2 regions of the Crossiella sp. CA198 genome follow, and region 1 is predicted to be linked to the other one. Evidence: riboswitches for the same ligand, from Rfam matches in the RefSeq annotation. Region 1 holds a riboswitch; the other holds the start of a gene.
What was found. Region 1 has a riboswitch for cyclic di-AMP ahead of ACTOWY_RS12380 (transglycosylase family protein). Riboswitches for the same ligand answer to the same signal wherever they lie in the genome.

Region 1 (3,728 bases):
GTATGGAGCGTGGCGCGCGGACTGGCCGGCGGCGCGGACTCCCACAGCGTGCCGATCAGCTCCTCGAACCGGACCTCATCGCCCGCCTGCAACAGCAACGCGGCCAGCAGCACCCGCTGCTTGGCGGCGCCGATCACCAGCAGCGCGCCGCCGACCCGGACCTCCAGCGGTCCGAGCACCCGAAACTCGATCTCCGGTCCCATCAGCCCCCCTGCCCCCAGCCGATGGTCGCACGGCCGGATGTCCCTGGCACGGCAATCAACCGGCCGGTCCCCGTTCACCGGCAGGTCGTTCGTCCGCTTTACTTTCCGCCCCAGACTCACTCGGGAGGTTCGTGTGCGGATCGGATTGCGGGCGGTGCTGGTGCTCCTGGCGGTGGCCGGGTTGCTCGGCGGGTCGGTGGCGCAGGCCGGGGCGGCGGGGCGGGTCAAGCCCCTCGCGCAGGCGCACGCGCACAACGACTACGAGCACGGGCGGCCGTTGCTGGACGCGCTGGACCACGGATTCACCAGTGTCGAGGCGGACATCTACCTGGTGGACGGGGCACTGCTGGTCGGGCACGACCCCGGGGACCTGCGGCCGGAGCGGACCCTGCAGGCGCTGTACCTGGAGCCGCTGCGGAAGCGGGCACTGGCCAATGGCGGACGCGTTTATCCGGGTCGGGGCGGTTTGTTCCAGCTGCTGGTGGACATCAAGACCAACGGGGTGGCGGCCTACGCGGAGCTGGACCGGGTGCTGCGGTCGCCGCGGTACTCCTGGTTGTTCAGCCGGTACCTGCACGGGTTCGTGCTGCGCGGGGCTGTGACCGCGGTCATCTCCGGGGACCGGCCGCGGGCCGCTATGGCTGGTCAGCGGGATCGACTGGCTTTCTATGACGGACGCCTCACCGATCCGAACGACCTCGGGCCTGGCGCGGATCCGAAGCTGGCGCCGCTGGTGTCCGACAACTGGACGAAGTTGTTCGCCTGGCGGGGTGTGGGCGAGATGCCGGCCGCCGAGCGGGCCAAGCTGCGGGAACTGGTCCAGCGGGTGCACGCGGGCGGGCAGCGGCTCCGGTTCTGGGCGACCCCGGACGCGGCGGGGCCGGCCCGCGCGGCGCTCTGGCGGGAGCTGGCGGCGGCCGGGGTGGATCACCTCAATACCGATGATCTTGCGGGGCTCTCCGCGTTCCTACGGGGTCACTCGGGTGCCGCTACGAGGTGAGCCACGCCTCACCGACGGTGATTGATCTCGGTAAGGACACGGCGCGGTAACGGCAGGCTGACCTGGCGCGACACCCGACATCGCAGAACTCCGCCAAACGTTACAGTGACTACGGTCACAGTCCAGAAGGTTTGGCGGACCCCTGCTGGGTTACGTACGGTCGCTTCTCGGTCGGCCCCGAACCGGCCAGCACGACGGGAACCTGTAGCGCCAAGCCCTGTCCAAGCGGGTTCCCGACCAAACCCCGAGCGAAACTTCAACTGGACAGGGGCGGGGGAACCACTTCCGGGCGAGCAGTCAGCGTCCTTGGGGTGAAGCCGGTGCGAACCGGCCGGGCCAGCTCCATCGGCTCGAACCCGACAGCTCACCTCGTAGGCGCGGTTGGCGAGAGGGACATGGCTTCTTACCGAGGCAAGCACCGCAAGCAGTCCAACATCACCCGCACCGTGGCCCGCGTTGTCGTGGCCGGTGCCGTCATTGCCGCCCCGATGGCAGTGGCCGGTACCGCAAGCGCCGCGAGTGGCGTGAACTGGGACGCTCTGGCCAAGTGCGAGAGCGGCGGCCGGTGGAATGTCAACACCGGTAATGGCTTCTACGGCGGCCTCCAGTTCGACCGTGGCACCTGGCTCTCCAACGGTGGCGGCGCGTACGCCCCGTACGCCCACCAGGCCACTCGCGAGCAGCAGATCGCTGTCGCTGAGCGCCTGTACGCGGCTCGCAAGCTCCAGCCGTGGCCGTCCTGCGGCCGGAAGGTTGGCCACGGTGGTGGCGGCGGCAACGCCAAGCCCGCCCCGAAGCCCGCCGCGGCCAAGCCGGTCGTGAAGAAGCAGGCCGCTCCCAAGCCTGTCGTGGCCAAGCCGGTCATCAAGCCGGCCGCGCCGGTCCAGTCCGCTCCGGTCGCCACCGAGCGCAACGGTGCTGACTACACCGTCGTCGCGGGTGACACGCTGTCCACCATCGCGCAGAAGCTGCAGGTGAACGGTGGCTGGAAGGCGCTGTTCGAGCGCAACAAGGACATCGTCAAGAACGCTGACCTGATCTTCCCGGGCCAGCAGCTCGACGTGAAGTGAGTCTGGCGACTCGCTAGGCACGCTCCGCGAAACCCCCGGTCGTTCACGTGGCGACCGGGGGTTTCGTGTGTGTTCAGGGGCAGTTGACCCATTCCTCGGCGCCGTCGGTGAAGAGCTGGCGCTTCCAGATGGGCAGGCGGCGCTTGACCTCGTCGACCAGGTCGGCGCAGGCGGCGAAGGCCTCCCCGCGGTGCTCCCCGGCCACGGCGCAGGCCAGTGCGGCGTCGCCGATCTTGAGCTGGCCGATCCGGTGGCTGACCGCGATGGCTCTGATGCCCTGGTGCCGGAGCGCGATCTCCGCGGCGACCTCGGCGATGACCTCGGCCGCGCTGGGGTGGCCGGTGTACTCCAGCTCGGTCACGCCGCGGCCCTCGTCGTGGTCGCGGACCACGCCGGCGAAGGTGACCACCGCGCCCGCGGCCGGGTGGGCCACCAGGCGGGCGTGTTCCTCCACGTCAACGGGGTCCTCGGTGACCTCGGCACGCAGCACGGCGGCCGCCGGACCCGTCCGCGGGAGCCCGCCGGGGGTGTGGTCGCCGCCGCGAAGCTGGCTCACCGCGTGGTCCAGCACGCCCTCGAGCACCCCCAGACCGTCCCGCACACCGCCCGTGGAGCCCGGAAGGTTCACCACGAGGGTCCGACCGGCCACCCCGGCCAGCCCGCGCGAGAGAGCCGCTGTGGGGACCGCGGGCTGCCCGGCGGCCCGGATCGCGTCCGCCAGGCCGGGCACCTCGTAGTCGAGCACCGCCCTGGTGGCCTCCGGGGTGCGGTCGGTGGGGCTGATGCCGGTGCCGCCGGTGGTGATCACCACGTCGACCCGTTCGGTGACCGCCTTGCGCAGGGCCTGGCCGACCGGATCGCCGTCGGGCACCACCTCGGCCTCGGGCACCCAGAAGCCGCGCTCGCGCAGCCAGGTCACGATCACCGGGCCGGTGCGGTCGGCGTAGACCCCGCTGCTGGCCCGGTTGGATGCGGTGATCACCCTGGCGCTGCGCGGGTTCACGGCTGCGGTCTCGTCCATAGTCCCGTCTTCCCACCCTCCTTGCGGTCAACCCGCACGGCGTCGAGCACCGCGGCCGGGTCCACCGCCTTGACCATGTCGTGCAGGGTGAGCCCGGCGACGGCCACCGCGGTGAGCGCCTCCATCTCCACCCCGGTGCGATCGGTGGTGCGCACCGTCGCGGTGATCATCACCTCGGATTCGCCCAGCGTCAGGTCGAGCTTGACGCCGGAGAGCGCGATCGGGTGGCACAGCGGCACCAGGTCGGGGGTGCGCTTGGCGCCCATGATCCCGGCGATCCGCGCGGTCGCCAGCGCGTCGCCCTTGGGCAGCCCGTCCCGGCGCAGCAGCTCGACCACCTCGGTGGTGGTGCGCAGCACGCCGGAGGCCACCGCGGCCCTGCTGGTGATCTCCTTGCCGGAGACGTCCACCATCCGGGCCGCCCCGGCCGCGTC
Region 2 (3,728 bases), on a different contig from region 1:
GCGCTGGGCGGTGGCGAAGGCCGAATCGGCGTTGGGGTCCAGGGTGGCCAGGAAGGTGGCCTCGTCCCGGCGCAGGATCGCCTCGGCCCGGCGGCGCATCAGCTCGGCCACGGCCGCGGCACGCGGGGCCTCCGCGGTGGTGGCCGGGGCCTCCGGCGGGACCGGGCGGCCCGCCGCGTCCAGCGTGGTGACCTGGGGCTGCGGGTCGACCGCCTCGCGGGCCTGCGGGGTGGCGACCACGGCCAGCCCAGCAAGCAGCACGGCGGCCACCGCGGCGACCAGCCAGCTCCTGTACCGGCCAACCCCGGACACAGCTGCATCCTAGGGCCGGACAGGCCGCGGGGCCGACACCCGATCGGTGACGGCCCCGCGGAAAAACGGACTTACCTGGACGAGTGGCTCAGGAGCCGACCCCGACCCGGCGGACCGCGACGATGCCGCTCTGCAGCGGGGCGATCTTGACCACGTCGCCGGTGGTGGGCGCGTGCACCATCTTGCCGTTGCCGACCGAGATGCCGATGTGGCCCTTGTAGGCCACCAGGTCGCCCGGCTGGATGGCGCTGATCGGCACCGCGGTGCCGATCCGGGCCTGCTGCGAACTGGATCGCGGCAGCTCCATGCCGACCTGCCGGTAGGCCCAGTAGATCAGGCCGGAGCAGTCGAAGGTGTTGGGACCCTCGTCGCCGTAGACATACCGCGAGCCACGCTTGCTCAGCGCCTTCTCCAGCGCCGCGCCCGCGATCCCGCTGTTGCCGGGGATGTTGATGACCGAGTTGTCCTCGGGCCCCTTGAGCTTGTTCCGCTCATCCTGGGTGAGCTTGTCGTACTGCGCCTTCACCTTGGACCGGCGGGTCTCCAGCTCGGCCCGGCGCTTGTCCAGCTCGGTGGTGATCCGCTTGGCCTCGTCAGTGGCCTTCTGCGCGCGGTCCTTGGCCTCCACCGCACGCTTGCCTGCGTCCTCGGCCTGCTTGATGGTGGCGTGCAGCTTGTCGATGGCGTCCTTGTTGTCGCCCGCGAGCATGTCGAGCAACGCCATCTTGTCCAGGAACTCATTCGGCGAACGCGACATCAGCAGCGCGCTGAGCTGGTTCAGCCGCGCGCCCTCGAAGTCGGCGGAGGCCATCTTGTCGACGTCCCCGCGGAGCTGCCGTTCCTGCTCACGGGCCAGGGCGCCGAGCTTGCTGGCTTCCTCGGCCTCCCTGTTGGCCTTCTCCAGGTCGGCGTTCTTCTTGTTGAGGTCGTCCTTGGCCTCGTGCAGGGATTCCGCGACCTTCTCGGTTTCCTTGGACATTTCCTGGAGCTGCTTCATCGCCTCGGAGGCGTTGGCGGGCAGTTCCGGGTCGGCCAGCGCGGGGGTCGTCGGCGCGAGGCCGACGGCTACCACAACCGCTGAGGCCGCGAGGGCCCCGCGCATTGTGCGCTTCAGTCGATGCGACGCCACGTGGCGTACTACTCCTTCGTGCTCGCTACCGCTTACCGGGTTAGCTGACGGGTTCGGGCCCGAAGTCGCCCTACGCGCGGTGCCCAGGTTCAGGCCCGCCCGATTCACCCCAACTGCCTGGGTCCCCGGTTCGGCCCCCGACAAGCCGATTCGGCGGTGTCTCGCGTTGTCGCCCTCGGTTGGACGACGGTCCGCCGCGAGATCTCGGACAGGTTACGAGTAGTGAGGCCCCCAGTCCACCGCCCAGGGCCGGCCGATGTTTGGCCGCGACCCGGCCGCCCGATCGGACTAGTTACCCAGCGACACAACAGCGCTGTGTAATCGCTCACCATATTCGGCGCGACCTGCGGTGTTGGCCTTCCCTAGAGATCAACTGTCAATACCCACCGACACGGTCCGTCCCTGGTTGCAACCTGGTTCACCCCAGAAAAGTGACGAGCGCCACACGCCAACCGCGTATGCGCGGGCTCACACCCGGCCCAGCCTGGCCAGCAACACCGCCGAGGGCACCGGGTGCGCGCCCCGGCGGCGGATCGAATCGGCCACCGCGCGATCGGAGGTCACCACGACCACCGGACGGCCCTCCGGCTCGGCGGTGACCAGGGCCCGGATCACGTCGTCGGCGAGCACGCCAGGGTCGCTGAAGAGCACCCGCACCCCGCGCGGCGCCGAGGCGGGCACCGCGACCACGCCCGCGCCGTCGAAGACCAGGGTGACCTCGGCCCCGGTGCGCGCGGCCAGCACCGCGAGCTGGTGCACCAGCCGGTCCCGCTGCTCGGAGAGGGTCAGCTCGGGATAGCCGGTCTTGGTCACGTTGTAGCCGTCCACCACCAGGTGCACGGTGGGCAGCGCGAGCAGCCGGTCCAGCGCGGCCGGGTCCTCCACCCGGCCGGGCGCGCCGGTGGCCGGGGTGGCCCCGCGCACGGTGTCGGCTGGCCGGGGACCGCTGCCGCCGAGGGCGAGTTCCCTGCGCAGGCCGGTGACCGCGCCGGCCAGGGTGTCCACCAGCAGCCCGAGCCGGACCTCGTCGGCCTGGCGGGCCTCCCTGGCGGACTGCCGGGCCACCTCGGCCTCGGCCAGCGCCCGGCCCGCCTTGAGCCGCTCGGCCTCGGCGCGTTCGCGTTCCTTGTCCCGTTCGGCGGTGATCGCGGCGACCACCGCCTCGGTCTCGCCGTGGCCCTTGGTCAGCGCGGTCCTGGCCGCCTCGGCCTCGTCCTTGGCCTGGCGCAGCTTCACGCCCTGCTCGCGGAGGCGTTTGCGCAGCCGGTCCAGCTCGGCCTCGCCCTCCTGCCGGACCCGCTCGGCCGCGCCCCTGGCTTCGTCGAGTTCGGCGCGCATCCTGGCCAGTTCGGCCTCCAGGCGCTCGATCCGGGACACGCCCGCGTCGCGTTCGGAGCGCAGCTGGGCGTCCACCGAACGCCGGGCGACCAGCTCCACGTGCAGCGGCGCGGCCGGATCGGCCAGCAGCACGGCCGCGGCCGCGGTGGCCACCGGATCGCCGGGGGCCAGTTCCAGGGTGCTGGGCCGGTGTTCCCGGCACCACTGCACCACCGCGTTGCGGAAGACCGCCGAATCCCGCAGCGCGGCCAGCAGCGGACCGGTGCCCAGCTTCGCCCGTTTGGCGGGGGCGAAGCGGGCCACCGGCCGCAGCGGCTGCGGGATGTCGAGCTGGGGCATGGTGCCCAGCGCCTCGGCGGACAGCTCGGCGAGTCGCGCGCGGACGGCCTCGGGCAGGGAGTCGAACTCCAGCTCGGGCTCCGGCGGCGGCGCACCGTCCACAGCGGACGGACCCGGATCGGGTTCCGGCCGGTCGTGGCTGGTCTGCGCGGGCAACGGGAACACCCGGATAAGGTTAGCCGTCGTCAGCGCCGCTGGCGCGCAGCCACCGTCACGCTCGGCGACGCTTGCGTTGCAAGCTGATCACGCCAGGGCCGGGGCCGGGGTCCGCTCGGGCAGCGGAGCCGGGATCTCCGCGGGGATGGCGAAGTACAGCCGCACCAGCTTCTCCGCCAGCGCGGCCAGCACCCTGGTGGGCAGCACCCGCAGCACCGCGCGCACCGGCGCCACGTTCTCCTTGCCCAGCAGCAGCACCTGGTAGACGCCGAGCACGGTGTGCCGGGGCGCCCGGCGGATCCGCGCCACGGCCTCGGCCAACCGCCCTGACAGGAACTCCCGCGCCGTGACCCGGGCCTGGTCCACCCCGTGCATCCGGACCAGCAGCCGCAGCGAATTGAAGCAGTCCTGCGCCACGTCCTCGGCGTAGGACTCGAAGTCGTCGATCATGTCC

Region 2: another riboswitch for cyclic di-AMP. It lies ahead of ACTOWY_RS22835 (NlpC/P60 family protein); the one in region 1 lies ahead of ACTOWY_RS12380 (transglycosylase family protein).

Annotation. Positions count from the first base shown of each region.
Region 1 is NZ_JBQJIM010000006.1:259,448-263,175, forward strand. It holds gene ACTOWY_RS12370 (BTAD domain-containing putative transcriptional regulator) at 1-203, opposite strand, end outside; gene ACTOWY_RS12375 (phosphatidylinositol-specific phospholipase C/glycerophosphodiester phosphodiesterase family protein) at 337-1,203, shown strand; cyclic di-AMP (ydaO/yuaA leader) riboswitch at 1,441-1,597, shown strand; gene ACTOWY_RS12380 (transglycosylase family protein) at 1,599-2,273, shown strand; gene ACTOWY_RS12385 (molybdenum cofactor biosynthesis protein MoaE) at 2,347-3,294, opposite strand; gene moaC (cyclic pyranopterin monophosphate synthase MoaC) at 3,273-3,728, opposite strand, start outside.
Region 2 is NZ_JBQJIM010000013.1:207,865-211,592, forward strand. It holds gene ACTOWY_RS22830 (basic secretory protein-like protein) at 1-312, opposite strand, end outside; gene ACTOWY_RS22835 (NlpC/P60 family protein) at 401-1,441, opposite strand; cyclic di-AMP (ydaO/yuaA leader) riboswitch at 1,456-1,607, opposite strand; gene ACTOWY_RS22840 (NYN domain-containing protein) at 1,910-3,283, opposite strand; gene ACTOWY_RS22845 (hypothetical protein) at 3,362-3,728, opposite strand, start outside.